One region of the Blastococcus sp. HT6-30 genome, then DNA from elsewhere that is predicted to be linked to it. Evidence: riboswitches for the same ligand, from Rfam matches in the RefSeq annotation. Region 1 holds a riboswitch; the other holds the start of a gene.

Evidence for each region. Region 1 has a riboswitch for S-adenosylmethionine ahead of thrC (threonine synthase). Riboswitches for the same ligand answer to the same signal wherever they lie in the genome.
Region 2: linked by a shared signal. The riboswitch ahead of ABC795_RS17055 (bifunctional o-acetylhomoserine/o-acetylserine sulfhydrylase) and the one ahead of thrC (threonine synthase) in region 1 are both predicted to bind S-adenosylmethionine.

Annotation. Positions count from the first base shown of each region.
Region 1 is NZ_CP155792.1:511,526-527,076, forward strand. It holds gene ABC795_RS02380 (DUF445 domain-containing protein) at 1-820, opposite strand, end outside; gene ABC795_RS02385 (trypsin-like peptidase domain-containing protein) at 863-2,125, opposite strand; gene ABC795_RS02390 (ABC transporter permease) at 2,231-3,004, opposite strand; gene ABC795_RS02395 (hypothetical protein) at 3,144-3,836, shown strand; tRNA gene ABC795_RS02400 (tRNA-Thr) at 4,038-4,110, shown strand; gene ABC795_RS02405 (DUF5313 family protein) at 4,110-4,508, opposite strand; gene rarD (EamA family transporter RarD) at 4,583-5,500, shown strand; gene ABC795_RS02415 (DUF3263 domain-containing protein) at 5,617-5,955, shown strand; gene ABC795_RS02420 (LytR C-terminal domain-containing protein) at 6,279-7,460, shown strand; gene ABC795_RS02425 (alpha/beta fold hydrolase) at 7,517-10,408, shown strand; gene ABC795_RS02430 (ABC transporter permease subunit) at 10,408-11,280, shown strand; gene ABC795_RS02435 (HAD-IIB family hydrolase) at 11,348-12,169, opposite strand; SAM riboswitch class I at 12,228-12,369, shown strand; gene thrC (threonine synthase) at 12,382-13,683, shown strand; gene ABC795_RS02445 (cold-shock protein) at 13,896-14,096, shown strand; gene groL (chaperonin GroEL) at 14,394-15,551, shown strand, end outside.
Region 2 is NZ_CP155792.1:3,516,190-3,531,740, forward strand. It holds gene ABC795_RS17010 (acetoacetate--CoA ligase) at 1-944, opposite strand, end outside; gene ABC795_RS17015 (DUF2237 domain-containing protein) at 1,013-1,417, shown strand; gene ABC795_RS17020 (glutathione peroxidase) at 1,462-1,956, shown strand; gene ABC795_RS17025 (hypothetical protein) at 2,018-2,731, shown strand; gene ABC795_RS17030 (EamA family transporter) at 2,838-3,797, opposite strand; gene ABC795_RS17035 (STAS domain-containing protein) at 3,841-4,287, opposite strand; gene ABC795_RS17040 (thioesterase family protein) at 4,504-5,301, shown strand; gene ABC795_RS17045 (mechanosensitive ion channel family protein) at 5,446-6,342, shown strand; gene ABC795_RS17050 (hypothetical protein) at 6,339-6,869, shown strand; SAM riboswitch class IV at 6,980-7,094, shown strand; gene ABC795_RS17055 (bifunctional o-acetylhomoserine/o-acetylserine sulfhydrylase) at 7,138-8,430, shown strand; gene ABC795_RS17060 (homoserine O-acetyltransferase) at 8,434-9,513, shown strand; gene ABC795_RS17065 (cysteine desulfurase-like protein) at 9,692-10,891, shown strand; gene ABC795_RS17070 (gamma carbonic anhydrase family protein) at 10,895-11,425, opposite strand; gene gdhA (NADP-specific glutamate dehydrogenase) at 11,502-12,851, opposite strand; gene ABC795_RS17080 (C40 family peptidase) at 13,060-14,097, opposite strand; gene ABC795_RS17085 (hypothetical protein) at 14,281-14,772, opposite strand; gene ABC795_RS17090 (hypothetical protein) at 14,846-15,148, opposite strand; gene ABC795_RS17095 (metallopeptidase TldD-related protein) at 15,378-15,551, opposite strand, start outside.

The sequences.
Region 1 (15,551 bases):
CCTGCAGCCGGGCGTCGTAGGAGCGCCGCAGCTCGTGCCGGGGGTCGGCGCCGACCTCCTCCAGGAAGGCCTGCACACCGGCGAAGGCGCGGTCGAAGACCCGGTCGTCGACCCAGTCGGGCACCCAGGCGGGCGACGCGTCGCCCAGCTGCGCGCGGAAGACCAGCCGGTTCTCATCGAGGAAGCGGGCCATCAGCCGCAGCGCCGCGGACAGCACCTCCTGGTGCCGGCCGCCGTCGACCACCAGCTCGACGACCCGCGCCAGTGGCGGGGCGGCCGGCGTCTCGTGCAGCTTCCGGTCGACGAGCGCCGCGACGGCGGGCTGCACGTCCTCGTCCTTGAGCAGGTCGGTGAGGCCGGAGAGCACGGTGGCGGCGTCCCCGCCCAGGCGCTCGGCCCGGCCGGGCGCGGCCAGGAAGGCACCCAGCCGGCCCGGGACGTCGATGTTCCCCAGCTTCTCCTCGACGACCGCGCGGGTGAGGAAGTTCTCCTGCACGAAGGCGCCCAGGCTCTCGCCGATCTGGTCCTTCTTGCGCGGGATGATCGCGGTGTGCGGGATCGGCAGCCGCAGCGGGTGCCGGAACAGCGCGGTGACGGCGAACCAGTCCGCGAGCGCGCCGACCATGGAGGCCTCGGCCGTGGCCCGCACGTAGCCGACCCAGGCGCCGGCGTCCTCACCGAGCAGCACGCACCCGAGGAAGACCGCGGCGGCGAGCAGGAACAGCCCGGTCGCAAACCGCTTCATCCGGGCCAGGTCACGGGCCCGCGCCGGGTCGTCGAGCGCCCCGGTCAGGGGTGCGGTCGGTCGGGGTGCGGCCACCCGGCCCAGCCTAGGGACCGGGCCGGGAGCCGCCTCCGGGTGTCAGTTGGTCTTCCCCAGGGTGACCTCGACGGTCCGGGCGTCCGAACCACGGCGGACGGTCAGCTCGACGGTCTTGCCGGGCGCCTGGCTGCGGATCGCGGCGGTCAGCTCCGTGGACGTGGTCACCGGGCGGTCGCCGACAGCGGTGACGACGTCGCCGGCCTGCAGCGCGGCCTCATCGGCGGCGCTGCCCGGCTCGACGGTGGCCACCTCCGCGCCCGTGCCGACCTCGCGGTTCTGGTCGTCGGTGGCGGTGCGCGCGGTCACCCCGAGGAAGGCGCGGCTCGCGGTGCCGGTCGAGATGATCTCCTGGGCGACGCGCTGGGCGGTGTTGCCCGGGATCGCGAAGCCGACGCCGATGTTGCCGCTCTGCGACTGCCCACCCGGGAGGCCGGAGGCGACGGTCGCGATGGCGGTGTTGATGCCGATCACCTCGCCGGCGCCGTCGACCAGCGCGCCGCCGGAGTTGCCGGGGTTGATCGCGGCGTCGGTCTGGATGGCGTCCAGCACGGTGGCGTCGTCCTGCGTCGATGCGGTGGCGACGGCGCGCCCGGTGGCGCTGATGATCCCGTCGGTCACCGTGTTCGACAGGCCCAGCGGGGCGCCGATGGCGACGGCGACGTCGCCGATCTGCACCTCGTCGGAGTCGGCGAACGTGGCCGGCACGAGGTCCTCGGCGCCGTCGAGGCGGAGCACGGCGAGGTCGAAGTCGGGGTCGGTGCCCACGATCTGGGCGTCGTAGAGCGTGCCGTCAGCGGTGCGCACCTGCACCGTGCCGGAGCCCCCGCCGTCGCCCGCGACGACGTGGTTGTTGGTGAGCACGTAGCCGTCGGCGGTGAGGATGACACCGGAGCCGCTGCCCGCGCTGGCGCCCGTGCTCACGTAGACGGTGACGACGCTCGGCGCGGCCTTGGCCGCGGCGGCCGTGGCGGTGGTCGCCCGCTCCGGGTTCTCGATGGTCACGCTCTGCGCGGACGCCGAGGACGCCGTGGAGCCGGCCGGCTCGTCGAGCAGCGCGGTCACGCCGGCGCCGGCGCCGCCGCCGATGAGCGCGCCCGCGACCAGGCCCGCGAGGCCGATCCGCAGCCGTCCACCGCGTCGGGTCGTCGGCTGCTCGGGGGCGGGGGCGGGAGCGGATGAGGGCAGACCGCCGTAGCCGGGGTAGGTCACGGGGAACATGGGCTGCGGCGTCGTCGGCTGCTGCGGGGGCTGCCAGGTGAACTGGTGGCCCGCGCCGGGGTACTGGTGCTGGTGCTCGCTCACTGGTGGTCCTCTCCTCGCACAGCCGTCTGCGGCTGCTGCGTCGCTGTCCACTGTGCGACCGTCCTCTGGCGCAACGCTGGGGGGAGGCTGTGAGCTTCCTGGGTGCTACCGCGGCACGGGCAGGAGCCGCCCGCGCGCCACGAGCTCGGTGACCGCCCAGACGGCCAGCACCTCCGCCGCCAGCAGCCCGATGAGCACGAGCAGCTGCGCAGCGCCGGCCTCCAGCGGGTTGCCGCCGCCGAGCAGCACGCCGACGAAGGCGCCCGGCAGGGTGACCAGCCCGACGGTGCGCGTCTGGTCCAGCGGGGGCACGAGCGCGGTGCCGGCGACCGGCCGCGCGACCAGGAGGACGGCGTCGCGCGGTGGGAGCCCGAGGGCGAGCGCGGCCTCCACCTCGCCGTGCCGCTGGGCCAGCTCCTCCCGCAGCCGCCGGCCGGCCAGGGAGGTGGCGGTCATGGCGCCGCCGACGAGGATGCCGGCGATCGGGATGACGGCCTCTCCGCGCAGCGGCACGGTGCCGCTGACCAGGACGAGGGCCACGATGGGCGCCGCGCCGCCGAGGACGGGCAGTGCAGTGGCAGCCAACCGGGCGAGGGCCCCGGCGGAGCGCAGCGGCAGGTCGGTGGTGCGGCCGGCGGCGGTGACGGTCGCGACGGTGACCATGAGCAGCACGAAGGCGGCGGAGAGCCACAGGAAGTCGACGACGACCAGCAGGACGGCCGAGACGACGGCGAGCTGCACCGTGGCCCGCACCGCGGTGACCAGCACCGCGCGGTCCTCGCCGAGGCCGGACAGCCGGCCGCTGACGGCGGCCACTGCCGTCAGGGCGAGGAGGACGACGCCGAGCCGGAGGTCGAGGTCGACCACGGAGGAGCCCACGACCGCCGATCCTGCCGGGTGGGGCCGGCGTGCCCCGTGGCGGGTGATCGATCCGTGGCTCCGTGTGCATCACCGCCGGCGACGGGGTAGTGGCGGGGACGACGGGCGGTGCCCGTCATCCGCCCCGTTCCATCGCGCCGTGGAGACTGCCGTGCCCATCCGTGGTCCCTTCCTCCGGTTCCTGATCGGTCTCGGCCTGGCCTGCGCCGCCGTGGTGGCCGTCGTCGGCGGCATCGCCCTGCGCGGTCCCGGGCTCGTCGCCGTCTGCGTGTCCGGCGCCCTGGCCGGGTGCGTGGCCGCGGGGGTGGCCCGCGAGAACCCGACGCCCGCGCGCTGCTCCGCCCTCGAGGCAGTCGGCATGGTCGCAGCGGTGACGATCGGAGCGCTCCTGGTCGTCAGCGGCACGGCCGTGCTGGCCGGCGGCGCGGCGGCTCTGCTGCTCGTCGGTGTCGGGGTGGCCGCCTGGGCCGCGCTGCGCTGGGCGCGCGACCGCCGGGCGGCCGCCGCCCGGCCGGCCTCCGTGTCCGGCATCCACGCCGTCGCCGGCGGGTGGGTCCCGGCGCCGTCCCCGGCCGTCGCCGGGCAGGCGACCGCGGCGCTGGGCGAGGAGTGGCTGCGCACCGGCACCGAGCTGCAGGGCCCCCTCGCCCCGGCGGCGCGGCAGCGGATCGTGAGCCGGCGGGCCCAGGTGCTCGACGAGCTCGAGCGCCGGGACCCGGCCGGCTTCGCCCGCTGGCTCGCCGCCGGCCCCATGCACGGCCGCGACCCGGCCGGCTACGTCCGCAGCGAGCCGCCGCGCGCCGACCCCAGCACCGAGACCGAGGCGGCCTGAGGCGACCCTGCGTCGGCGCGCGGCCCGGTGGACCGGTCGGGTGGCGGTGGCGGGCACCCGGCGCCGTTCCGATGATCGCTCCGGGTCGACTCCGATCCCCGGCTCCCCGGACGACGCGCGGCAGCAGACGTCCTGACCGAGGTCCCGGAGCCGTGGCCCGGGATGTCCCTATCCTGGTGCGGGGCCTGGAGCTCATGTCCCGCCGGCGTGGCGCAATTGGTAGCGCACCCGACTTGTAATCGGGCGGTTAGGGGTTCGAGTCCCCTCGTCGGCTCAGTCGAAGCTGCCCGCGCCGTCCCGCCGATAGGGGGCCAGCCGCTCGACCCGGTCCCGCTCGGCCCGCTCGGTGCGCACCCGCGTGGCGGTGCCCGGCTCGTAGCCGGCCTTGGCCACCCGGTGCTCGATGGTCTCCACCATGTACGCCAGCGAGAAGAGCAGGCCCAGCAGCAGCCCGCCGCCCGCGGCGCTGAGCCGGTACACGAGCGGGACGGGGACCAGCAGCAGGCAGACGACGACGAGGGGCAGCAGCTGCACGGCCGCCCGCGCCAGGTGGCGCCACACCCAGGTGCTGCGCGTCGTGTCGGCCAGCACCCACGGCGCCAGTTCCCGGGGAAGCCCTCCACCGAGGGCGTACCAGACCCATTGCGCGGGGGTCGGCCGCTGTCTGCGCACGCTCCGACGGTAGGCCGCCGCGGAGCCGGGCGGCGCCCCGTCACGCCCGCCGGGCCCCGGCGTACCGTGCGGCCGTGGACGAGCGTCGCCTGGGGGTGGTCTCCGGGCTCGGCGCCTACGCGCTCTGGGGCGTGTTCCCGCTCTACTTCCCCCTCCTCGAGCCCGCCGGCGGGCTCGAGATCGTCGCGCACCGGGTGCTCTGGTCGCTGCTGTTCGTCGGGCTGCTGCTGACCGTCGTCCGCCGGTGGGGGCACGTGCGCGCGGCGGTGGGCAGCCCGCGCACGCTCCTGGTGCTGGCCGGGGCCGCGGTGCTCATCGCCGTGAACTGGCTGATCTACGTCTACGGCGTGAACTCCGGCCAGGTCGTGGAGACCTCGCTCGGCTACTTCATCAACCCGCTGGTCAGCGTGCTGCTGGGCGTGGTGGTCTTCGCCGAGCGGCTGCGCCCGCTGCAGTGGGTGGCCGTCGGCATCGCCGCCGTCGCCGTCGTCGTGCTGACCGTCGACTACGGGCGACCGCCGTGGATCGCGCTGGGCGTGGCCCTCAGCTTCGGCCTCTACGGCCTCATGAAGAAGCTCGTGAAGGTCGAGGCGGCGCCCGGGTTGTTCCTGGAGACGGCCCTGGTCGCCGTCCCTGCCGGCGTCGTCCTGGCGGTCCTGCACACCGGGGGCAGCGGGACCTTCGCCAACGCCGGCGTCGGGCACGCCTTGCTCCTGGCCAGCGCGGGGGCGGCGACGGCGGTGCCGCTCCTGCTCTTCGCGGCGGCCGCTCGGCGGATCCCGCTGTCGACGGTGGGGCTGCTGCAGTACCTGACCCCGCTGATGCAGCTGGCGATCGGCGTCTTCTTCTACGGCGAGCCGATGCCGCCCGCGCGGCTGGCCGGTTTCGTCATCGTCTGGGTCGCCCTCGCCGTCTTCACCGTCGACACCCTGCGACACGCCCGGGCCGGGGCCCGGAGGGCCGGCCGGGACGTGGTGGTCGCCACTCCCTGAGATCACCGGGAGCCCGGCGCGGCGCTCGGCCGGAAACGTCGGTGGCCGGGGCTACCGTCCTCCTCGAGCCGCCCGGGGTCCCCGGGAGGCGGAGCGTGGCAGGAGATGGACGAACCATGAGCAGCGACCCAGCCCCCGTGGTCTCCCCGCCCCGGGCCGAGGGGTCAGGGGAGGGAACCGCGCAGGTCGGCGGCGCGGCGCTGTCCCGGCGGGAGCACGACATGCTCGGTTTCGAGCGGCAGTGGTGGCGGCGGGCCGGTGCCAAGGAGACGGCGATCCGCGACCTGTTCGGCACGACGCCGACCCGGTACTACCAGGCGCTCAACGCCCTGGTGGACCGTCCGGAAGCGATGGCCGTCGATCCGTTGCTGGTCCGGCGTCTCCGTCGGCTGCGCACGGCGCGGCAGCGGACGCGTTCCTCGCAGATCCTGGGCAAGGGGAATCACATCGATTAGATTCGGTGACCGTGGGCAGGCACGCCGCGTCAGGCAGTGACGGACTAGGTCGAGGGAACCCTTCTGCGACCGCTGGGCGGCGCAGGACCGATGCCCCCGACGGTCTGTGGCCCGACGCGGACGTGCGCCTGAGCGACCACCCCACGGCTCCGGGGCGCGAGCGCTCCGAGCGCCGTCGGGACGCCCTGCTGAGCACGCCCACCGGCGAGGCCGCGCGTCAGGTCTCGCGCTCCCGCCTGCCGCTGCCCCCGGTCCCCGCCGGTGCCCGCCCGGCCGCATCCGCCGCCCCGGCCGCGCCCCGTCAGGCCGGGCACAGTCCTGCCGTGCCCCGTCCTGCCGTGGCGTCCGCGCCGCTCACCAGCGTCGCCCCGTTCCGCGCGGTGCCCACGCCCGAGCCGCGGGAGGAGTCCGCGGCACCGGTCCGCGGCGCCGACCTCCTCTCGCCGGCCGGCGCGGGCGACGCGCTCTTCGGCGCACCCACCCCGGCCGCCCCCCGCCCCGCCTCGTCGGTCCTGGTCGACGACGAGCCCCTCGCCACCACCGGCCCGAGCCGCGGCTCCGGCGGGCACGCCCCCGCACCCCGCGTGCCCCGCGTCCCGCGCCAGACGACGCCGTCGGGGGCGCCGTCGTCCTCCTACGGGGACTGGACCAAGCCCTCTCGCACCGAGGACACCGGCCGCTCCCGGCTCGGCGTGGACACCGGCGCGGACGTGCTGCGCGGGCCGGTGGCGCCGCCCACCACCGCCATCCCGGAGCGGAGGACGACCCGCGGTGGCGAGGCGGCGGAGCCCGAAGCCGAGTTCGAGGCCGCGTACGACGACCTCGACGCCGACGACCGCGCGGCCGCAGACGTCGTCCACGGCGCTGTGACCGGCCCGGTCAAGGGCGGACGGGCCGCCAACCGCGCCGAGCGCCAGGCCGCCGACGCCGCGCGCCGCAAGGCCGCCAAGCGCAACGGCACCCCCGAGGTGATCTTCGACGACGAGCCGGAGCGCAAGCCGCGCCGCGTCCTCACGGGCCTGGTGGCCATGGTCGTCGTCGCCGGCACCGTCCTCGGCGTCTACACGGTCACCGCCCCCGAGAACCAGGAGGCGGCGGCCCGGTCGGCGTCGGCCCCGCCCAGCGTGCCGACCGTCGCCCCGCCGAGCGCGGCCCTGCCGCCGCTCACCGTCGACCCGGTTCCCGTCGAGCCGCCGGTCACCACCCCCGTCCGGGTCCCGGTCACCGTCCTCAACGCCACCAACGTGACCGGGCTGGCAGGCAAGATCTCCGGGGTCGTCGTCGCCGGTGGCTGGGAGTCGCCCGGCGTGGGCGCCTACCCCGGCACGGACGTCGCCACCACCACCGTCTTCTTCACCGAGGGCGACGAGCAGCAGCGCCAGGCCGCCCTGCAGCTGATCGACCAGTTCCCCGACCTCGCCGGCCCCGCGCCCCGCTTCTTCGAGGTCGCCGACGTCCCGGCGCCCGGGCTGGTCGTCGTCGCCACGGGCAACTGGCAGCCCTGACCCGGGTCGCCCCGGGCTGCCGGAACACGGGCGGGCACCCGGCCGTTGGGCGCTTCGTGCGCTCCCTCCGCGGGCTCGTGCGTCCCCGCCCGCGCTCCGCAGCGCGCGCCTCGGCCGCCGCCCTGCTCGCCCTCGCCCTGCCGACCGGTCTGGTCGTGCTCGCCCCCCCGGCGGCGGCTGCGGAGGTCGGCACCGAGGTGGCCCGGGTGCCGTCGGGCTCCGGGGAGGACGCCGTCGAGCTCGACACCACCCTCTACCTCCCGGACACCGACGACCCGGCTCCCGCGATCGTGCTCGCGCACGGCTTCGGCGGCAGCAAGCGGTCGGTCGCCGACGACGCCGCCGACCTGGCCGGGCGCGGCTACGTCGTCCTCACGTACTCGGCTCGCGGGTTCGGGGAGAGCACCGGCCGGATCGGGCTCAACGACCCGCGCTACGAGATCGCCGACCTCTCCACGCTGCTCGACCTCCTCGCCGAGCGCGAGGAGGTCGAGCTCGACGCCGACGGCGACCCGCGGGTGGGGGTGGCCGGCGGGTCCTACGGCGGTGCACTCGCCCTGCTCGGCGCCGCCTACGACGAGCGGGTCGACGCCATCGCGCCGCAGATCACCTGGAACTCCCTGACCACCGCGCTCTTCCCGTCGCAGACCGGCGAGACGCCGGCCGACACGGTGGCCGCGGTTCCCCAGACGGAGGCGGCCGGTGTCTACAAGCGGCTATGGTCCGGGCTGTTCTTCGGCATCGGCTCCTCCTCGGGCGGCCCGCTGGACGCGCTCGGTGGCGCCGGCGGGGCGGCCGGCGGTGCCTCCCTCGGCGCACTCCCGCCCGCGCTGCTCGAGCAGGCCGCCGAGAACCCGGAGGCCGCCGGGCTGCTGCTCACCTGCGGCCGGTTCCGGGTCGAGGTGTGCGAGGCGTACCAGACGGCCGCGGCCTCGGGCACGCTCACGCCGGAGGTGGCCGCGGTGCTCGACCGCAGCAGCCCCGACGGCGTGCTCGACCGCATCGACGTGCCGACGCTGCTGGTGCAGGGCACCCAGGACTCGCTCTTCGGCCTCGGCCAGGCCGACGCGAACGCGCGTGGCATCGCGGCGGACGGGACCCCGGTCAAGGTGGTCTGGTTCGCCGGCGGCCACGACGCGTCCTCGTCGGACCGGCAGACGCAGGAGCTGCGCGACCAGATCGCCGGCTGGTTCGACTGGCACCTGCGGGGACAGGGCGAGGACCCCGGCACGGGCTTCGAGTTCCCGGCGCCCACCGGGCTGGGCGCCACGATCGGCCGGGTCCAGGGCGGCGGCCAGACCGTCGCCGCGGAGGCCTACCCCGGGCTGGACGGCGCGGAGCCGGCCACCCGCCGGTCGGTGACCGTCTCCGGGCCCGTGCAGCCGGTCGTCACCCCGGCCGGTGGCACGCCGGCCGCCCTCACCACCGTGCCGGGGCTGGGTGCGCTGACCTCCGCCCTGGGCGGGTCGACCGCGGAGATCCCCGGCCAGTACGCCGCCTTCGACAGCGCTCCGCTGGAGGAGGCCGTCGAGGTCGTCGGCGCCTCGACCGTCGACCTCGTGGTCGCCTCGCCCAGCGGATCGGCGACGCTGTTCGCCAAGCTCTACGACGTCGGTCCCGACGGCGCCACCACGCTGCCCGGTGGCCTGGTCGCGCCCCTCGCGCTCACCGGCCTCTCCACCGATCCGACCGCCCCGACGCGGGTGGGCGTCACGCTGCCGGGGATCGTGCACCGCTTCGAGGCCGGCCACCGGATGCGGGTGCTGGTGTCCTCCACCGACCAGGCCTTCGCGCTGCCCGACGAGGCGGCCGTCTACTCCGTCGGCCTGGCCTCGGCCGGTGCCGCGAACGGCGTGGCCGCGGGCGAGACGCAGCTCGCGGCGCCCGAGGTCAGCGGCCGGAGCGAGTCGACCGGCGGCACCTCGCGCTGGTGGGTGCTGCTCGCCGTCGTCGCCGGTCTGGGTCTGCTCGGCTGGCTGGCCGCCCGCTGGTGGGGGAGCCGGCGACGCCGGCAGATCTCGCAGGTGGAGCCGGACGGCGAGGACGTCCCGCTGCGGTTCACCGGCGTGACCAAGGCCTACAAGGACGGCTTCGTCGCCGTGCGCGACCTGTCGTTCGAGGTGCGGCGCGGCCAGGTGCTCGGCCTGCTCGGGCCCAACGGCGCCGGCAAGACGACGTCGCTGCGCATGCTGATGGGCCTCATCCGGCCGACCGAGGGGCGGATCAGCGTCTTCGGGCACGCCGCCGGTGCCGGCGCCCCGGTGCTGTCCCGGCTCGGCTCCTTCGTGGAGGGCACCGGCCTGCAGCCGCACCTGTCCGGCCGGGACAACCTGAGCCTCTACTGGGCCGCCACCGGCCGGCCGGCCGAGGACGCGCACATGGACGAAGCTCTCGCCGTCGCCGGCCTCGGCGCGGCCATCGACCGGCCGGTGCGCCGGTACAGCCAGGGCATGCGCCAGCGGGTCGCGATCGCCCAGGCCATGCTCGGGCTGCCCGATCTCCTCGTGCTCGACGAACCGACCAACGGGCTCGACCCGCCGCAGATCCACGCGATGCGCGACGTGCTGCGCTCCTACGCCGCCACCGGGCGCACCGTGATCGTCTCCAGCCACCTGCTCAGCGAGATCGAGCAGACCTGCAGCCACGTGGTCGTCATGGCCAAGGGGCAGAAGATCGCGCAGGGCACGGTGGAGGAGATCGTCGGCACCGGTGGCTCGGTGCTCGTGGGCCTGGCCGACGACGCCGACACCGACCGGGCGATCGCCGTCCTCTCGTCGCTGCCCGGGGTCACCGCCGCGCGCGGCGACGACGGCCTGGTCGCCGAGCTGGACGGCTCCCGCCGCGCCGACGTGCTGCAGGCGCTGGTGTCGGCCGGCATCGCCGTCGAGCAGTTCACGCCGCGACGACGCCTGGAGGACGCCTTCCTGGCCCTGGTGGGGGAGAGCTGATGGCCACGACCGACCACGTGCAGCCGACCGGCGCGGTCGCCGGCTACCGGCCGGAGCGGACGCTGCGGGTGTCGGTGGAGCTGCGGCGGCAGTTCAAGCGCCGCCGCACCCTCGGCGTCTTCGCCCTCATGATCGCGCTGCCGCTGGTGCTCATCGCCGCCCTCCAGCTGGGCGCCAGCGAGGAGGCGGCGGAGAACAGCCGGATCAACCTGGTCGACGTCGCGACGGCGAGCGGGCTGAACTTCACCCTGTTCGTGCTGTTCGCGACGACCAGCTTCTTCCTCGTGGTGGTCTACGCGCTGTTCTTCGGCGACACCGTCGCCGTCGAGGCGCAGTGGGGCTCGCTGCGGTACGCGCTGGCCACGCCGATCCCCCGGATGCGGCTGCTCCGGCAGAAGTGGCTGGCCGCGCTGGTGCAGTCGGTCGCGGCGCTGGTCACGCTCGCCGCGGTCGCGGTGGTCGCCGGCGGGATCGCGTTCGGCTTCGACGACATCAGGACGCCGGTCGGTGTGGGGATCGACCAGGGTGAGGGCATGCTCCGGCTGGCCGGGATGCTCGGCTACCTCGCCGTCCACCTGCTCGTCGTCGGTGCGCTGGCGTTCTGGTTCTCCACGATCACCGACGCACCGCTGGGGGCGGTCGGTGGCGCGGTGTTCACCATGTTCGTCTTCGCGATCCTCGACCAGGTGGAGCAGCTCGGGTCGATCCGCGACTGGTTCCCGACGGCGGAGGAGTTCGCCTGGACCGACCTGCTGCAGACACCGGTCGACGACGGCGACCTGTTCCGCGGCGTGATCCAGTCGCTGGTCTACATCGCCGTCTTCACGGCGCTCGGCTTCCGGCACTTCGCCCGCAGGGACGTGACCAGCTGACAGCCGTTCGTGCACGAACCGTCGTCCCGGACTGCCCAAGGCGACCGTTCGTGCACAGAATGCCGGGTCACAGGCTCTGGCGCACCGCCTGCGCCCAGCCCTCGCCCATGGCGGCGGCGGTCACCGAGGCGTTGGGGACCGCGGCCAGCGCCGCGGCCATCCCGTCGACCGCGCCGCCGTTCGCGGTGATCCACAGCCGGCCCACGGCGGGGGCCATGTCCAGGTCGCTGAGGCTGTCGCCGATCGCCACGGCGTCGTCGGGGAACAGGCCCCGGCGCTCCAGGTCCCAGGCGATCGCCGCCCCCTTGGAGATGCCGCGCGGCATCAGGTGGTAGACCCGCGGCGGCGCCGGGTCGTCGTGGAGGCCGAACCGGGACGACGCGGGGATGGCCCCGTTGTCCTTGAGCGTCAGCCACCCCACCCCGCGTTCGGCCAGCCAGGCGTCGGCGGCGAGCGGGTCCACCCGGCCGCGCAGCAGCGCGTCGGTGTGGTGGGTCGCGTGCCAGGGGGCGTGCCACTCCAGCCGGCCGGGGTGCGCGGCGACGAGGTCCTCGACCACGCCGAGCTCGGCCATCACGTCCATCGGCGCCCGGTCGCCGTAGCCGGCGGGCAGCTCGCCGCGCAGCCGGTGGGTGTGCCGCCCGGAGCCCCAGCCGATGATGGCGCCGAGCTCCGCGATGGCGCCGTCGGCGGCGAAGATGCGCGCGGCCTCCACCACCTGCTCGTAGGTCCGGCCGCTGACCAGCACCAACGCCACCCCGGCGCGGTGCAGGTCGAGCAGGGCGCCGGCCGGGCCGTCGGTCAGCTCCCGGCCGGCGGTGTGCCAGAAGGAGCCGCGCGGGCCGACCATGGTGCCGTCGAGATCGGTGTAGACGATGCGCGCTGCCACGCCCTCATCCTGTCCGCCGCGAGGTGCCGTACCGCCCGCGGGTACGCTTCGGATCGTTCACTCATCCAGAGGGGCAGAGGGACACGGCCCGATGAAGCCCCGGCAACCGCCGTCCGCGCAGCGATCTCATGGAGCAGCGCGGCGGGAGGTGCCAATTCCGTCCCGCGCGGCTCGACGGCCCGCTGCGGGGAAGATGAGGAGGTAGTCGTCGCATGACTCTCACCGCTCCCGGTTCCGTTCAGGCCGACTCGTCGGCAGGCGGCCCCACCCCGCCGTGTCCGGCTCGCGGGCTGGTCTGCCGCAACTGCGGCGCCACCTTCGGGCTGATCGCCGAGCACGCCTGCGCCGAGTGCTTCGGCCCGCTGGAGGTCGACTACGACCCCGAGCTGATGCGCGCGGTCACCCGTGAGCAGATCGAGGCCGGCCCGCAGAACATCTGGCGCTACGTCGCGCTGCTGCCCGTGGGCCAGGATCCCGCCGAGCGCGTGTCCCTCGACCCGGGCATGACCCCGCTGGTGCGTGCCGACCGGCTGGCCGCCGAGCTGGGCCTGACCGGCGGGCTCTGGGTGAAGGACGACTCGGCCAACCCCACCCACTCCTTCAAGGACCGCGTCGTCAGCCTCGCCGCCACGGCCGCCAAGGGCCTGGGCTACCGGAAGATCGCCTGCGCCTCGACGGGCAACCTGGCCAACTCCGTCGCCGCGCACGCCGCCCGCGTCGGGCTGCCGTCGATCGTGTTCATCCCGAGCGACCTGGAGCCGGGCAAGGTCGTGCAGTCGGCGGTCTACGGCCAGACGCTGGTCGCCGTCGACGGGTCCTACGACGACGTCAACCGGCTGACCAGCGAGCTCGCCGAGACGGACGAGTTCGAGGACACCGCGTTCGTGAACCAGAACGTGCGGCCGTACTACGCCGAGGGCTCCAAGACGATGGGTTACGAGCTCGCCGAGCAGCTCGGCTGGCGGATCCCGGCGCAGGTCGTCATCCCGATGGCGTCCGGCTCGCTGCTCACCAAGGTCGACAAGGCCTTCCGGGAGCTCACCGCCGCCGGCATCGTCGAGGCCACGGAGTGGACGATCTTCGGCGCCCAGTCGGCCGGCTGCGACCCGATCGCCACCGCCTTCGACAACGGCTGGGACGTCGTGAAGCCGGTCAAGCCCACCGGCATCGCCAAGTCGCTCAACATCGGCAACCCGGCCGACGGCCCGTACGCGCTCGACGCCATCCGGCGCACCGGCGGTGCCGTGGCCCGCGTCGGCGACGACGAGATCGTCCAGGGGATCCGCGACCTCGCCCGCACCACCGGGGTCTTCGCCGAGACCGCCGGCGGCGTGACCGTCGCGGTGCTGCGGAAGCTCGTCGAGGGCGGGCTCCTGGACCCGGCCAAGGAGACCGTCGTCCTCAACACCGGCGAGGGCCTGAAGACCCTCGACCCGCTGGAGCCGGTCGTCGGTCCGACGCACCGCGTCGAGCCGTCCCTGAAGTCGGTGCGGGCCGCAGGCCTCATCGACTGAGAGACGACGCCGTCCTCCGCATCCCTCGCAGGCTCGGGGCGGTGCCCGGGACGGGGCCGGTATCGATCGGGCGAAGACGACCCGACCAGGGCTTTCCTGATGTACCTTCTCGCGCGGATCCAGTTCCATGTTCGTGTTCGAGCGGGCGGAAGAGGTGGACCCGGTTCCCCGATCCAGAGGAGCCGTCCGCAGGTACGAACGTGGGAGCACACGTGGCACAGGGCACCGTGAAGTGGTTCAACGCCGAGAAGGGCTTCGGCTTCATCGCCGTCGACGGCGGCCAGGACGTCTTCGTCCACTACTCGGCCATCCAGATGGACGGGTACAAGAGCCTCGACGAGGGTCAGCGCGTCGAGTTCGAGGTCGTCCAGGGGTCGAAGGGGCCGCAGGCCGACGCCGTCCGCTCTGCGTGACCTGTCGTCCTCCGGACGACGCACCGCACCACCCGTGAGGCCCGGTTCCCCGCTCGGGGGGCCGGGCCTCCGTGCACGTCAGGCCACCCGCAGGAACGCCGACCGACCCCCCGTTCTTGCACTCGCCAAGGTCGAGTGCCAGACTCGTTTCTGGCACTCGGGGCTCCTGAGTGCCAATCAGGTCGGAACGGTGAGGCACCGGTCCGTGGGCCGACGGAGCGTCCACGTCGCTGGTGTCGTCCGTCGCGGGCGCCGAACCCGGCCGTGCAGCGATCGATGCATGGAGGACACCACCACATGGCCAAGATGATCGCCTTCGAGGAAGAGGCGCGCCGCGGCCTCGAGCGGGGCATGAACACCCTCGCCGACGCCGTCAAGGTGACCCTCGGCCCCAAGGGCCGGAACGTCGTGCTGGAGAAGAAGTGGGGCGCCCCCACGATCACCAACGACGGTGTGAGCATCGCCAAGGAGATCGAGCTCGAGGACCCGTGGGAGAAGATCGGGGCCGAGCTCGTCAAGGAGGTCGCGAAGAAGACCGACGACGTCGCGGGTGACGGCACCACCACCGCCACCGTGCTCGCCCAGGCGCTCGTGCGCGAGGGCCTGCGCAACGTCGCCGCCGGCGCCAACCCGATGGCCCTCAAGAAGGGCATCGAGAAGGCCGTCGCCTCGGTCACCGAGTACCTCCTCTCCACGGCCAAGGACGTCGAGACCAAGGAGCAGATCGCCGCCACCGCGTCGATCTCCGCCGCCGACCCCGCCATCGGTGAGCTCATCGCCGAGGCGATGGACAAGGTGGGCAAGGAAGGCGTCATCACCGTCGAGGAGAGCAACACCTTCGGCCTCGAGCTCGAGCTCACCGAGGGCATGCGCTTCGACAAGGGCTACATCTCGCCCTACTTCGTCACCGACGCCGAGCGCATGGAGGCCGTCCTCGACGACCCGTACGTGCTCGTCGTCAACGGCAAGATCAGCTCGGTCAAGGACCTGCTCCCGCTGCTGGAGAAGGTCATGCAGTCGGGCAAGCCGCTGGCCATCATCGCCGAGGACGTCGAGGGCGAGGCCCTGGCGACCCTGGTCGTGAACAAGATCCGTGGCACCTTCAAGTCCGTCGCCGTCAAGGCACCGGGCTTCGGTGACCGCCGCAAGGCCATGCTGGGTGACATCGCCATCCTCACCGGTGGCCAGGTCATCAGCGAGGAGGTCGGCCTCAAGCTCGACACCGCCGGCATCGAGCTGCTCGGCCGCGCCCGCAAGGTCGTCGTCACCAAGGACGAGACGACGATCGTCGAGGGTGCCGGGGACACCGACCAGATCCAGGGTCGGGTCAACCAGATCCGCAGCGAGATCGAGCGGTCGGACTCCGACTACGACCGGGAGAAGCTGCAGGAGCGCCTGGCCAAGCTGGCCGGTGGCGTCGCCGTCATCAAGGCCGGCGCCGCGACCGAGGTCGAG
Region 2 (15,551 bases), 700 kb from region 1:
GCGGTGGACGTGTACCAGTAGAAACGGTCGCCGGGCGCCAGGTCCTGGTGCAGCAGCCCCCACTTGAGGTGCTCCAGCACCACCCCCCCGTGGCCGTGCACGATGCCCTTCGGCAGCCCGGTGGTGCCCGAGGAGTAGAGGATCCACAGCGGGGCGTCGAACGGCGTCGGCTCGAACGCGGGGTCCTGCTCGTCGGCGACGGCGTCGGCCCAGGGCAGCGCGCCGTCGGGCACCTCGTCGGGGAACAGCCGGGGGACGGCGATCGTCGTCCGCACCGTCGGCAGCGCCGCCCGCAGCTCGGCGACGACGTCGCGCCGGTCGTGCTCCCGCCCGTTGAAGCGGTAGCCGTCCACGGCCACCAGCACCGTGGGCTCGATCTGGGCGAACCGGTCCAGGACGGCGCGGGTGCCGAAGTCCGGCGCGCAGGCCGACCACACCGCTCCGATCGAGGCCGCGCCCAGGAAGGCCACGATCGCCTCGGGCACGTTGGGCAGGTAGCCCACGACGCGGTCGCCCCGACCCACCCCGAGCCGGCGCAGCGTGGCGGCGAACGCGCCCACCTGCCCGCGCAGCGCGGCCCAGGAGACCTCCACCGGCTCGCGGTCCTCGGCGACGGCGATGATCGCCGGGTGCTCCTCCGTGGCGTGCCGGAGCGCCTGCTCGGCGTAGTTGACCGTCGTCCCGGGGAACCAGACGGCGCCGGGCATGCTCCGGTCGGTGAGCACCCGCTCGTCCGGGACGCCGGGGAGCACGCCGGTCCACTCCGCGACGTCGCCCCAGAACCGGTCCAGGTGCTCGACCGACCAGCGCCACAACCGGTCGTAGTCGACCGGATCGCCGAAGGACAGGCCGCGGCGCTCCGCCACCCAGCGGGCGAAGGCGGCGATTCGGGTGGCGCGAGCGGACTCGGCGGTGGGCTGCCAGAGGATCTCGGGAGCGGGCACGCCCGCACGATGCCATCCTGGGCGCGCGACGGCCACGGCGTCGCCGTCCCCGGACCGCAGGAGGCCCCGTGCTGCCCGAGCCCACCGACGAGCGCAACGTCCTCGGCGGACCACTGGAGCCCTGCGGCACCGACCCGGTCACGGGGTTCTACCGCGACGGCTCCTGCACCAGCGGCCCCGAGGACCGGGGCCGGCACACCGTCTGCGCCGTCGTCTCCACGGAATTCCTCGCCGTGCAGCGGGAGCTGGGCAACGACCTGAGCACCCCGCGCCCGGAGTACGGCTTCCCGGGGCTGCGGCCGGGCGACCGCTGGTGCGTCGTGGCCATCCGCTGGCTGCAGGCGTACCAGGCCGGGGCGGCGTCGGGGGTCGTGCTCGCCGCCACCAACGCCCGGGCGCTGGAGGTCGTCCCGCTGGAGGCGCTGCGCCGGTACGCCGTCGACGTGCCCGACGACATCGGCGACCTCAGCTGACGCCCGATCGGAATGAACCCCCCGCCGGGGGTGCTGGCGCCGGCATGAGTGACCTCCTCGACGTGCCCGTGACCACGCTGCAGGGCACCGCCACCACGCTGCGGGAGCTGGCCGGCGGGCGCGCCACCCTGGTCGTCAACGTGGCCAGCCGCTGCGGGCTCACCTCGCAGTACACCGGTCTGGAGGCGCTCCAGCAGCAGTACGGCCCCCGCGGCTTCACCGTCATCGGCGTGCCGTGCAACCAGTTCATGGGCCAGGAGCCCGGCACCGCCGAGGAGATCGAGCAGTTCTGCTCGGCCACCTACGGCGTCACCTTCCCGCTCACCGAGAAGGTGGACGTGAACGGCCCGGGCGCGCACCCGCTGTTCCGGCAGCTGACCGCGACCCCGGACCTGGACGGGGCCGCCGGCGACGTGCAGTGGAACTTCGAGAAGTGGGTGATCGACGGCACCGGCCGGGTGGTCGCCCGCTTCCGGCCGCGCACCGAGCCCGACGACCCCGAGGTCCGCGCCGCGATCGAGTCGGTCCTCCCGGGCTGACCGCGGCCCGGCACCTCGACGTGGTCCGGCGAGGTCCGGCGGGAGCGCCTAGGTTCTCCCCATGGCCGATCTGCGCTTCTGGTTCGACCCGGTCTGCCCGTTCGCCTGGATGACCAGCAAGTGGGTCCGCATGGTGGCGGAGCAGCGGGAGTACGCCGTCGAGTGGCGGTTCATCTCGCTGCGGCTGCTCAACGCGCACATCGACTACGACGCCCACTTCCCGCCCGAGTACGAGGCCGGGCACACCGCGGGCCTGCGGCTGCTGCGCATGGCCGCCCGCACCCGCGAGGAGCACGGACCCGACGCGGTGGGCCCCCTGTACGCGGCCCTCGGCGCGCAGATCTTCGAGACGCCGAACGAGCCGGGTCACGAGGTGCGCCGCGGCACGCGCGAGTTCGTCGAGCCGATCCTCGCCGAGGTGGGGCTGCCGGCCGACCTCGCCGCCGCCCTCGACGACGACTCCTGGGACACCGCGCTGCGCGCCGAGACCGACGAGGCGCTGGCGCTGACCGGCAAGGACGTCGGCACGCCGATCCTGCACTTCCGGCCGCCGGAGGGGGTGGCCTTCTTCGGGCCGGTCATCAGCCGGCTGCCCGGCGAGGACGAGGCCGTCGCGCTCTGGGACCACGTCGTGGGGCTCGCCTCGTTCCCGGGCTTCGCCGAGCTCAAGCGCAGCCTGCGCGAGCGGCCCCAGCTGCCCGCGTTCGGGGTGCGGCCCGGGGAGTCGGGCGTGCAGGAGGACTGGCACGGCGGGAGCCGCCGGCAGAAGAAGTGACCCCGCCGGACCGCCTCGCCCACCGAGTCAGGGGGGAGGCGACGGCTGGTGGATCGCCAGGGCGGCCGACGACGTCACGCCCTGGGGAAGAGCCCCCGGCTCCGCCTCACGACGACAGCGGGGCCGGGGTCTCCGGTACCGGTGGCTGGGTGGTCCGCGCCGTCTGCGCCAGTGCGATCCCGGTGAGGACGACGGCGCCGCCGGCCACCTGCCAGCCGGTGAGCACCTGCTCAACCCACAACCAGGCGACCACGGAGGCGAACACCGGTTCGGCCGTGGCCACCAGCCCGGCCGCGGTCGGCGACAGGTGGCGCAGCGCCGCGATCGACAGCCAGAACGGCATGACCGCTCCCATCACCGCGATCCAGGCCACCAGCACCCACAGCGGCAGCTCCAGGGAGCCCATCGAGACGAGCACGTCGCGTCCGAGCACCCCGGCGTCGAACTGCCACCACGGCGCGGCGACCGCCCAGAAGACCGCAGCCGCGACGAAGGCCCAGCACGTGAGGGTGACCGGGTCCCGCGACACCGTGCCCCGCTCGCCGATCAGGTAGTAGGTCGCCAGGGCCACGGCGGCGCCGAGACCTGCCGCGACGCCGATCAGGTCCAGCGAGCCTTCTCCGGTCCAGACCCCGGTGACCAGGGCCAGCCCGGACAGCGACAGCACCAGCGCCGCCCACACCCGGCTGCGCACCTTCTCCCGGCGGACCAGCCACACGTAGACGGCGATGAGCACGGTCCCGGTGAACTCGAAGACCAGCGCGATGCCCACCGGTAGTCGTCCGATGGACACGTAGAAGAGGTACTGCGTCATCGCGATGCCGATGACGCCGAGCACGGCGAGCAGCGGGAGCTCCCGGCGGGTGACCCGCAGCCGGCCCGGGGCCACGACCAGCAGCACCGCGAGCAGGGCCACGGCCGCACCGGTGCACCGCAACGCGGTCAGCCGCGGGGCGGAGATCCCCGCCTGCAGGGCCAGCGTGGACACCGTGCCGTTGACGGCGAACAGGCCTGCGGCCGCCAGGGTGAGCGCATACCCCAGCGCGGGGCGGGCGACGCGGTCCACCCGCGCACGGTAGCGGGCTACCCCCGTCGAGCCGCCTACCGGTTCAGAACAGGGCCAGCTCCTGGACCGGCGGGCGTGGCGCGGGACCGGACGCGGTGAATGCCTCGTCGAGCCCGGTCGCCTCGAACACCCGCCACACCGACGGCTGCACGTTCCGCAGGAGCAGCTCGATGCCCCGCTGCTGGCACCACCGCCGGACGGCGATCAGCACCGACAGGCCTCCCGAGCCGATCGAGGGCACCCCGCCCAGGTCGAGTTCGAGCACGGTGCAGCCGGCCAGCGGGCGCGCGGCGACGAACGCCTCCAGCCGCGGAGCGGTGACCAGGTCGATGTCGCCCTCGACCACCACGAGCGCGTGCCCGCCGGCGGTCTCCCACTCCAGCCGCAGCGCGGCCGGCTCGGGCGGCGGCTGCGACACCCACCACGGCCGGCGCCGTCCGGGCGGCCTCGCCAGCCGCCGCGCCCCGTCCCACTCGTGCGCCCGCACCATGCCCGTTCCCCCACCTGCCGACGGCCCGACCCCCGTCGTCCGGACCGTAGGCAGCCCGCCCCGGCGATACAACGGATTCCGGTACGGCATCGACCGGTGTGCCACACGGCGGGCGCGCTGTCACGCGTCGTCATCGGGCGATCCGCCTCCGTCCGCCCGTCCCGGCCCGGATACCCGGCGCAGACGGGAGACAGCGGCCCGGCGAGACTCACGGTCATGGACGTGCCCGAGGCCCTCTACCTGCCCGACGGCGACGGCTTCACCGCGACCGCCCTCACCATCGGCCCGTGGGACGCCGGACACCAGCACGCCGGGCCGCCGGCCGCGCTGCTGCTGCGCGCGGCCGAGCAGGCGAGCGGGATCGCGGGCGGCCAGACCGTGCGCATGGCCTACGACATCCTCGGGCCGGTGCCGGTCGGCCCGGTACGGGCGACCACGTCGGTGGTTCGCCCGGGCCGCCGGATCGAGCTGGTCGAGGCGGTGCTCGACAGCGGCGACGGCCGTCCGCTCATGCGCCTGTCGGCCTGGCGGATGCGGTCCCGGAACGACGCCGCTCCGGCGACCGCGCAGCCGCACCCCGCGCCGGCCGGGCCGGAGGAGAGCCGGGCCGAGCGCGCGGCGTTCTTCACCACCGAGATCGCCTACCACCGGGCCCTGGACTGGCGGTTCGCCGCTGGGACGTTCAACAGCCCGGGGCCCGCCACCGCGTGGACCCGGCCGGAGTGCACGCTGGTCGCCGGGGAGCCGATGACCCCGCTGCAGCACCTGCTGGTCATGACCGACGCCGCCAGCGGCATCTCCGCGACGCTGGACTGGACGCAGGCCACGTTCGCCAACGTCGACCTGTCCGTGGCGCTGCACCGCCCGCCGCGGGGCGAGTGGCTCGGCATGGACGCCACCACGGTCCACGGCGGAACTGGAGCGGCGCAGTGCCTCGCCGTCCTCTTCGACGCCGTCGGGCCGATCGGCCGGTCCACCCAGTCGCTGTTCGTGGAGCCCCGCCCGCCGGCGTGAGTCATCTCTCCGTGCTCCTCCGGCGCAGGTCAGCGGCCCGTCGCGCGCCCGCGACCGCGGTACCGGCCGGGACCTGTTGGCATGGACGGGCACCGGTGCGCACTGTGGAGGGGTCGTCTTCCCCACGATCGGAGCCTGCTACCCGTGGACGCGTTGAGAGAGCTGCTGGACTGGCTGTCCGGGCGGGGTCTCGAGGTGGTGCTGATCGTCCTCGGCTCGGTGCTGCTCGCCAGGTTCGTGGCCTGGGCCGGAACGCGGATCACCGATCGGATCGACCGCAACTCCACCGGCGGCGACGCGCTGGTCCGCTCCGAGGCGGCCAAGCACCGGCACTCGCTCACCCAGGTGCTCACCTGGGCGGCGATCGTGCTGATCTACTCGATCGCGGTCTTCTTCGTCCTGGACCGGCTCGGGGTTCCGGTCACCGGCCTCGTCGCGCCGGCCACGGTGCTCGGCGTCGGCCTGGGGTTCGGCGCCCAGCGCATCGTCGGTGACGTGCTGGCCGGGTTCTTCATCATCACCGAGCGGCAGTACGGGTTCGGCGACGTCGTCTCCATCCAGGTCCTGGGCGGTGGCGACGCCGCAACCGGGACGGTGGAGGACGTCACGCTGCGGGTGACCCGGGTGCGCTCGCCCGACGGCGAGGTCGTCACGGTCCCCAACGGGCAGATCGTCAAGGTCGTCAACCTGTCCCGCGACTGGGCCCGCGCCGTCGTGGACGTGCCGGTGCCGACGAGCGTCGACGTCAACCGCGCCAACGAGATCCTGCGCCAGGTCGGCCGGGACGCGTTCCGCGACCCGGCGATGCGCCCGCTGCTGCTCGACCCACCCACCGTCATGGGCGTGGAGACCCTCGGCCTGGACGAGGTGAACGTGCGCGTCGTCGCCCGCACCCTGCCGGGCAAGCAGTTCGAGGTGGGCCGCGACCTGCGCGCCCGGGTGGTGCAGGCGTTCCGCAGCCAGGGGATGCAGGTGCCGCAGCCGACCACCAGCGCGCCGTCCGGCGACGGCGCCACGACGGTGCAGGAGGGAGTCCGATGAGCAGCCCCGACCACGGCCGGGCCGGCGACGGCGTCCCCGGCGAGCCCACGGTGAGCACCGCCCCCGCCACCACCGGCACCGCGGCGCCCGACGTCGCCCCCGCCCACCGCTGGTGGTCGTCGATCCCGCGGCACCTCGGACGGGCCCGCACCTCCACCGTGGTCCTGGTCGTGCTGTTCCTCTCGATCGGCGCGCTCTACCTCAACGTGCGACCGCCGGCTCCGGGGACGCCGGCCTCCCGTGAGGAGACCGTCGAGCAGACCGAGCCTGCGGAGACCGAGCCGACCGGGACCGAGCCGACCGGGACCGAGCCGACCGGGACCGAGCCTGCGGAGACGACCACCGAGCCCGTGCCGACGACCGGACCGTCGGGGCCGACCACCCGGTCGAGCACCCCGACCACCACCGGCTCGCCGTCCCCGGGCACCAGCGCCACCCCGACGGCTCCGGGGGCCACCGAGCCGGTGCCCACGGGCGGATCGGCCGGGCCGGGCGACGAGGCCTCGCCGGAGTCGCCGACCGGCTGAGCGCCGGAGCGGGTGTTTCACGTGGGACATCGCCTCGCCGGTCGGGGTCACCCGCCCGCAGCACCCGGGCGATGTGCGGGTGAGGGGGTCGACGCCCTAGGATCACATCGGCTCCTGAGAGGCAGCGCGAAGCACCTGGCTGGCTGCCCGGCAACCTCTACTCCGTCCGAGGTGCTCCAGGGGAAGAGCCGGCCGGAAGGCGCCCGCCTCCGGCAAACGACGGAGCTCCCGTGCGCCGCGGGTCTCCGCGAGCGAGAGGAGACGGCGCATGAGCGACCCCGCGAGCTGGAGCTTCGAGACCCGGCAGATCCACGCCGGCACGAGCCCCGACCCCACGACCGGCGCCCGCGCGCTGCCGATCTACGCGACCACCGCGTACCAGTTCCGCGACACGCAGCATGCCGCGGACCTGTTCGCCCTGGCCGAGATGGGCAACATCTACACCCGGATCATGAACCCGACGCAGGACGCGCTGGAGCAGCGCGTGGCGTCGCTGGAGGGCGGCGTCGCCGCGCTCGCCGTCGCCTCGGGCCAGGCCGCCGAGACGCTGGCCATCCTCAACGTGGCCGAGGCCGGCGACCACGTCGTCGCGTCGGCCTCGCTCTACGGCGGCACCTACAACCTGCTGCACCACTCGCTGCCCAAGATGGGCATCACGGTCTCCTTCGTCGAGAACCCCGACGACCCGGAGAACTGGCAGTCGCTCGTCCAGGAGAACACCCGGGCGTTCTTCGCCGAGTCGATCGGGAACCCGAAGGGCGACATCCTCGACATCGAGAGCGTCGCCGGCGTCGCCCACCGGAACGGGGTGCCGCTGATCGTCGACAACACCATCGCGACGCCGTACCTGATCCGCCCGCTCGAGTTCGGCGCCGACGTCGTCGTCCACTCGGCCACCAAGTACCTGGGCGGGCACGGCACGGTGATCGCCGGCCTGATCGTCGACGGCGGCGGGTTCGACTGGACCGGCGGCCGGCACCCGATGTTCACCACGGCCGACCCGACCTACCACGGCGTGGTCTACGCCGACCTGGGGGCGCCGGCCTTCGCGCTCAAGGCGCGGGTGCAGCTGCTGCGCGACCTGGGGCCGGCGGTCTCCCCGTTCAACGCCTTCCTGGTGGTGCAGGGCATCGAGACGCTGTCGCTGCGCATGGAGCGGCACGTGAGCAACGCCCAGCGGGTGGCCGAGTTCCTCGAGGCCCACGACTCGGTCGAGCGGGTCAACTACCCGGGGCTGACCTCCTCGCCGTGGCACGCCGCCCAGCAGAAGTACGCGCCGAAGGGTGCCGGCGCCGTCCTCACCTTCGAGCTGCACGGCGGCGTCGAGGCCGGCAAGCGGTTCGTGGAGGCGCTGGAGCTGCACAGCCACGTGGCCAACATCGGCGACGTGCGCAGCCTGGTGATCCACCCGGCGTCGACGACGCACTCGCAGCTCACCCCGGAGGAGCAGCTCACCACCGGGGTGACGCCGGGCCTGGTGCGCCTGGCCGTGGGGCTGGAGGGCATCGAGGACATCCTGGCCGACCTCGAGGCGGGCTTCCGCGCCGCCAAGGGCGCCTGAGCGATGGGCGGGTGGGTCGAGGGGGACCCGGTCGGCGACCGGCACTTCCTCGACCTGCCCGCCCCGTTCCCGCTGGAGCGCGGAGGGGCCCTCCCGGCCGTGCGGATCGCGTACGAGACCTGGGGAACGCTCGCGCCCGGCGGGGACAACGCCGTCCTGGTCGCGCACGCGCTCACCGGCGACAGCCACGTCGTGGGCCCGGCCGGACCGGGACACCCGACGGCCGGCTGGTGGAGCGGCATCGTCGGGCCGGGGGCGGCCCTGGACACCGACCGCTTCTTCGTCGTCTGCGCGAACGTCCTGGGCGGGTGCCAGGGCACCACCGGGCCGTCGTCGACCGCGCCGGACGGCCACCGCTGGGGCTCGCGCTTCCCCGAGGTGACCGTGGGCGACCAGGTGCGCGCCGAGGGCGCGCTGGCCGACGCCCTGGGCATCGCGCGCTGGGCCGCCGTGGCCGGCGGGTCCATGGGCGGCATGCGGGCCCTGGAGTGGGCCGTGGCCGAGCCCGACCGGGTCGGCGCGCTGTTCTTCCTGGCGTCCGGCGCCGTGGCCTCGGCCGACCAGATCGGCACGCAGACGACCCAGCAGGCCGCCGTCCGGGCCGACGCGCGCTGGGCGGGCGGGAACTACCCGCTCGACGCCCCGCCGGTGGACGGCCTCGGGGTCGCCCGGCGGATCGCCCACCTCACCTACCGCAGCGGGCTGGAGCTGGAGGCGCGCTTCGCCGCCCGCGTGCAGGACGACGGCCGCTACGCCGTCGCCTCCTACCTGGACCACCACGCCGGCAAGCTGGCCCGCCGGTTCGACGCCGGCAGCTACGTGGTGCTCACCGAGGCCATGAACAGCTGGGACGTCGGCCGCGGCCGCGGCGGGGTCGAGGCGGCGCTGTCCCGGGTGACCGCCCGCGCGCTGGTGGCCGGTGTGGACACCGACCGGCTCTACCCGCTCGACCAGCAACGCCGGGTGGCCGACGCGCTGGGCGTGCCGCTGCGCGTCATCCCCTCGCCGTACGGGCACGACGGCTTCCTCATCGAAACCGGCGCCGTCGGGGCGCTGCTGGCCGAGCTGCTGGCTGCGGAATGAACGCCGAGGAGCACGCGGACCTGGCCGCCCAGGTGGCCCGCGCCCGCGAGTGATCCCGGCGTCGCGGGTGGAGCTCCGGCGTCGGCGACGGGACGCCGGCGCTGGACCTCGGCGAGCTCCGCGCCACGATCGCCCCCTCGCCGGGTGAGCCGCCCGGCCGGCGGTTAGCGTCGCGGCCGTGAGCCTCGACGTCGCCGTGCTGCGCGCCTCCTTTCCGTCGCTGGCCAGCGGCACCGCCCACTTCGACGGTCCGGGCGGTACCCAGGTACCGGCCGCGGTCGGCCGGGCGGTGGCCGCGGCCCTCACCGCCCCGGTCAGCAATCGGGGAGCGGTGACCGCCGCCGAGCGGTTCGCCGACGAGACGGTGCTCGGGGCGCGGGCGGCGATGGGCGACCTGCTCGGCACCGACCCCGCCGGCGTCGTCTTCGGCCGGAGCGCCACCCAGCTCGTCTTCGACCTGGCCCGCACGCTGTCGGCCGGCTGGGGTCCGGGTGACGAGGTCGTCGTCACCCGGCTGGATCACGACGCGAACATCCGGCCGTGGGTGCTGGACGCCGCCGCGGTCGGCGCCACGGTGCGGTGGGTGGGCTTCGACCCGGCGACCGGCGAGCTGACCGCCGACGACGTCGCCGCGGCGCTCACCGACCGGACCCGGCTGGTCGCGGTGACCGGAGCGTCCAACCTGATCGGCACCCGGCCACCGCTGGCCGCCATCGCCGAGCAGGTGCACGCGGCCGGCGCGCTGCTGGTCGCCGACGGCGTGCACCTGACCGCGCACGCCCCGGTCGACGTCCAGGCTCTCGGGGCCGACGTCTTCCTCTGCTCGCCGTACAAGTTCCTCGGCCCGCACTGCGGCGTCCTGGCGGCCGATCCCGCGTTCCTGGCGACGCTGCGGCCGGCCAAGCTGCTGCCGTCGACGGACGCGGTGCCGGAGCGCTTCGAGCTGGGCACGCTGCCCTACGAGCTGCTGGCCGGGACCACGGCGGCGGTGGACTTCCTGGCCGACCTCGGGGGCACCGGGACGCGCCGGGAGCGGCTCCTCGCGGCGATGGCCGCGATCGAGGAGCACGAGGACCGGCTCCGCGAGCGCCTGGAGGCCGGGCTGGCCGAGCTGCCCGGCGTCCGGCTGTGGTCACGGGCGGCGCACCGCACCCCGACCCTGCTGCTCACCTTCGACGGGCGGGACGCCGCCGACGCCTACCGGTTCCTCGCCGCCCGCGGCATCAACGCACCGGCCGGGCACTTCTACGCCATCGAGGCCAGCCGGTGGCTCGGGCTCGGCGACACCGGGGGCCTCCGGGCCGGGCTGGCGCCCTACAGCGACGCCGACGACGTCGACCGGCTGCTCGACGGGCTGCGGGGGTGGCTGGCCGGCTGACGCTCAGCCCAGCCGCTGCACCCGGCGGGCGGACTCCAGGCGGTCGGTGTAGCTGATCGCGTTGCCCTGGATGTGCAGCTGGTCGTCGTCGGTCGCCTCACGCATCACCTTCGCGGGTACGCCGGCGATGAGCGAGCGGGGCGGGAAGACCTTGCCCTGGGTCACGACGGCGCCGGCGGCCACGATGGAGCCGGAGCCGATGTGCGCGCCGTTCATCACGATGCTGCCCATGCCGACGAGCACGTCGTCGTCGATTCGCGCGCCGTGCAGCACCACCCGGTGCCCCACCGAGACCCGCTCGCCCACCACCAGGGGGAACCCCTCGTCGGAGTGCAGCGTGCAGCCGTCCTGGATGTTGGAGTCGGCGCCGATCTCGATGACCTCGGCGTCGGCCCGGGCCACCGCGCCGTACCAGATGCTCGACCGCGGACCCATGGTCACCGCCCCCACCACGACGGCCGTGGGCGCCACGAACGCCTCGTCGTCGATGTGCGGGGAGCCGAACTCCAGGGCGCCGATGAAGTTGTCCGCCATACCGCCACCCCAGCACAAGCCGCTGCCCGCCGGCCAGCCGGGGCGATCGAGGCACAGGCGTTCTCGGCCACCCGGGTCAGATCAGGCCGTGCGCGTGCACCGCCTCGGCCACCTGCAGGAAGCCGGCCACGTTGGCGCCGAGCACCAGGTCACCGGGGGACCCGTACTCCTCGGCGGTCTCGTGGCAGCGGGTGTGGATGTCGCGCATGATCTCGGCCAGCCGGGCCTCGCTGTGCTCGAAGGTCCAGCGGTCGCGGGAGGCGTTCTGCTGCATCTCCAGGGCGGAGGTGGCCACGCCGCCGGCGTTGGCGGCCTTGCCGGGGGCGAACGCGATCCCCGCCTCGCGGAGGACCTTCACCGCCGACGGCGTGGCGGGCATGTTCGCGCCTTCGACCACGTAGCGGCACCCGTTGCGGGCGAGGACGCCGGCGGCGTCGCCGTCGAGCTCGTTCTGGGTCGCGCTGGGGATGGCGACGTCACAGGGGACGTCCCAGATGATGCCGCCCGGCGCGAAGGTGGCCGACGGCACCCGCTCGGCGTAGCTGTCGATCCGGCCGCGCTCGACCTCCTTCACCTGCTTGAGGACGTCGAGGTCGATGCCCTTCTCGTCGACGACGTAGCCGCTGGAGTCCGAGCAGGCGACGACGGTCCCGCCGAGCTGGTGCACCTTCTCGATGCCGTAGACCGCGACGTTCCCCGACCCGCTGACCACGACCCGCGTCCCGTCGAAGGAGTGCCCGCGCGCGGTCATCATCGCCTCGGCGAAGTAGGCCGCGCCGTAGCCGGTGGCCTCGGTGCGGACCAGCGCCCCGCCCCAGCCCAGGCCCTTGCCGGTGAGGACGCCGGACTCGTACCGGTTGGTGATCCGCTTGTACTGGCCGAACAGGTAGCCGATCTCCCGCCCCCCGACGCCGATGTCGCCGGCCGGCACGTCGGTGTACTCCCCCAGGTGCCGGTAGAGCTCGGTCATGAACGACTGGCAGAACCGCATGATCTCCGCGTCGGAGCGGCCCTTGGGGTCGAAGTCGGAGCCGCCCTTCCCGCCGCCGATCGGCATGCCGGTGAGCGCGTTCTTGAAGATCTGCTCGAAACCCAGGAACTTGACGATGCCCAGGTTCACCGACGGGTGGAAGCGCAGCCCGCCCTTGTAGGGCCCCAGCGCGGAGTTGAACTCCACGCGGAAGCCGCGGTTGATCTGCACCTCGCCGCGGTCGTCCTGCCACGGCACCCGGAAGATGATCTGCCGCTCGGGCTCGCAGATCCGGTCCACCGTCTTCATCTCGGAGTACTCGCTGTGCCGGTCCAGGACGACGGCCAGCGACTCCAGCACCTCGCGGACCGCCTGGTGGAACTCGGTCTCACCGGGGTTGCGGTGCAGCACCTCGTCGTAGATCGCCTGGACCGTCTCCGGAACCTCGCCACTCACCACGTGCCCCTCTCGCGCCGATCGCTCCTCCTGCGCAACGTACGTCGGTCGCGGGACATCGGCGGGACGGGGCCGGGTGGATCCCCGGATGTCACACCCCCCGGCCACCACCATGCCGACCATGCCGGAGCCGACCACGGCACGGCACCCGGCCTCTCCGTGCCCATCGCCGAGAAGGGCTCCGGCGTGCCGTCGGCTCGACCTGGCGTCAGCCGGTGGGACGGACGCCGAACCGGAAGCCGCCCTGGTCGACCGACGTGACCGACAGCGGCGTCCCGTAGGTCCGGGCGTGCACGATCATCCCGTCGCCGATGTAGAGGGCCACGTGGCTGATCGGCGAGTAGTAGAAGACCAGGTCGCCGGGCCGGAGCTCTGACCGGGAGAGCTGCGGGCCCATCTTCGACTGGCCGCTGCTGGTGCGCGGCAGCGTGATGCCGGCGGCCGCGTAGGCGTAGGACGTCAGCCCGGAGCAGTCGAACGCGTCCGGGCCGGTGGCGCCCGACCGGTACGGGGAGCCGACCTTCGACAGCGCGATCCCGATCGCGGTCGCCGCCGGGCTGCCCGACGCGACCGGCAGCTCCGCCACCGACGGCGTCGCCAGCTTCGGGCCGGCGACGAGGGTGGAGACCCGGTCCTGCTCCGCCGCCGAGAGCTGATCGTAGTTCGACCGGTACTCGGCGGCCCGTCGCTCGACCTCCGCGTGCTGGGCCTGCAGCTCGGTGAGGCCCGCCTGCGCGGTGGCGGCGGCCTGGTCGGCCGTGGCCTGCGCCTCCTCCGCGGCGGCGCGCGCCGCGGCGACCTGCGTGATGACCGAGTTGGTGTGCGCGGCGATCATGTCCAGCGTCGTCATCTGCTGGACGAGGTCCTCGGCGGACTCGCTGGTGAGGAAGGCGGCCACCCGGGACTGCGTCTTCTCCGTGAAGCTGCTCTGCACGATGGCCCGGATCTGCGGCTCGTGCACCGCCAGGGCGTCCCGCGCGGTCTGGGCCTGAGCGGCGGCCGCCGCGGCGGTCCGCTGCTGGGCGGCGACGATCTCCTCGGCTTCGTGGACCTGGGCCTCGATGGTGGTCAGCTGCTGCGCTGCCTTCGCCATCAGCGAGGCGGCCTCGGCCACCGAGCCCGGCTCGGCGTTCGCCGTCGTCGTCATCGCCGGGGAGAGAACCGCCGTCGCGGCCGCCACGAGCGCGGCGCCCACCGCGAGGACGGCGCGCGAGCGGCGACGGGTGGTCGAGCGCTGCGACTGCACCGGAGCCTCCGATCACCTGCGCCGGGCCCGGGGAAGGGGCCGCAACCATGCGCGTCAGCACGGAACGTAGGGACCCGGTATCCGCAGGTAGTGGGTGGCGCGCGGGGGCGGACGACCGGGGTCGCCCCGCCCGTCACATGAGCACCGGAGGCAGTCACCCGTCACGCGCGGACGGGGCTCCGGTCAGCGACGACGGGGGCCGGCGGCGGTGCCGTCGGGCAGCCGGTCGGACGCGAGCGGCACCAGCAGGTCGGCGACCGCGCCGGTGACGAACGAGTAGACGGCCTTGTGGGTGACGTCGACGACCTGGTCGCGGCGGGACCACGTCCAGGGCGGGGCGCCGACGCCGGTGGCGTTCTCCAGCGTCTGGTCGGTGGCGAGCCGGATCGAGGTGTGCCAGGCGGACGCGCGCCAGCCCCGCAGCCCGGAGGCGGCCCAGATGCCGCGGAGGGCGCCGACAGCGGCGCCGGTGCCCCAGTGCATGAGGTGGTTGCGCGCGAGCGGGCGGGCGGACTCCGGCAGCCGCCGGCCGGTCACGAGCGCGGTGATCGTGCGCGCGGGCACGTAGCTGTCCGGCCGGTGGGTGACGGCCTGCTCGGCCTTCTCCCCCAGGGTCATCACGGCGACGCCGGCGAGGCCGGCCAGTGCGCCCCGCAGGGCGGCGCGTCCCAACATGGGAGCGGGCCTACCCGACCGGGGGCTGCGGACACCTCGCCGGCGGCCAGCCTTCAGGAAGGGTGGTGCCCTCTCAGCCGGCGAGCGGCTCCTGGACCTCCAGGCCGTCGACGACCGAGAAGTCGCGCAGGATCGCGGTGAGCTCCTCGGCGGTCCACGGCTCGCAGCAGTCGCAGCCGCCGTCGCGGAAGCTGGCCAGGCCGATCGACCCACCGGCCTGGTCCTCGGCGATGGCGAGGTGGCCGGCGGACGGGGAACGGTGGCAGGCGCAGGCTGCGGCGCAGAGACCGAGGCCCCAGCCGGAGATGACGACGGTGTACCCGTCGTCGCGGACCTTGCCCACCTGGAAGACGGATGGCTTGCGACTCCGGCTCACGGAGTCCTCCCCTCGACAGCCCCGTGGGAGCGGGGCCTGCGTGCGGCTTGTGGAAGTTCTCGAGCTACGTGAGGTGTCGGCAGAATCGGGTCTGGGGTGAACCCCTCGATCAGCTCAACTTCCGGTACCGAGCGTAATCCCGTCGGTACTGTTGGTCGCCGTCAGTTTCCGCCAGCCCTGCCGCGGTCCACTTGTGAGAACTACGCCGTCGTCATTCGACTCGCCGGGCTCAGCTGGCCGGACTGACGCTGCTCATGTTGAAGTCGGGCACCCGGAGCGTCGGCATCGCCGTACGGGTGAACCAGTCGTTCCACTCGCGCGGGAGGGTGCGCTCGGTGACGCCGGCCTGCACCGCCCGGCCGAGCAGGTCGACCGGGGACTCGTTGAACCGGAAGTTGTTCAC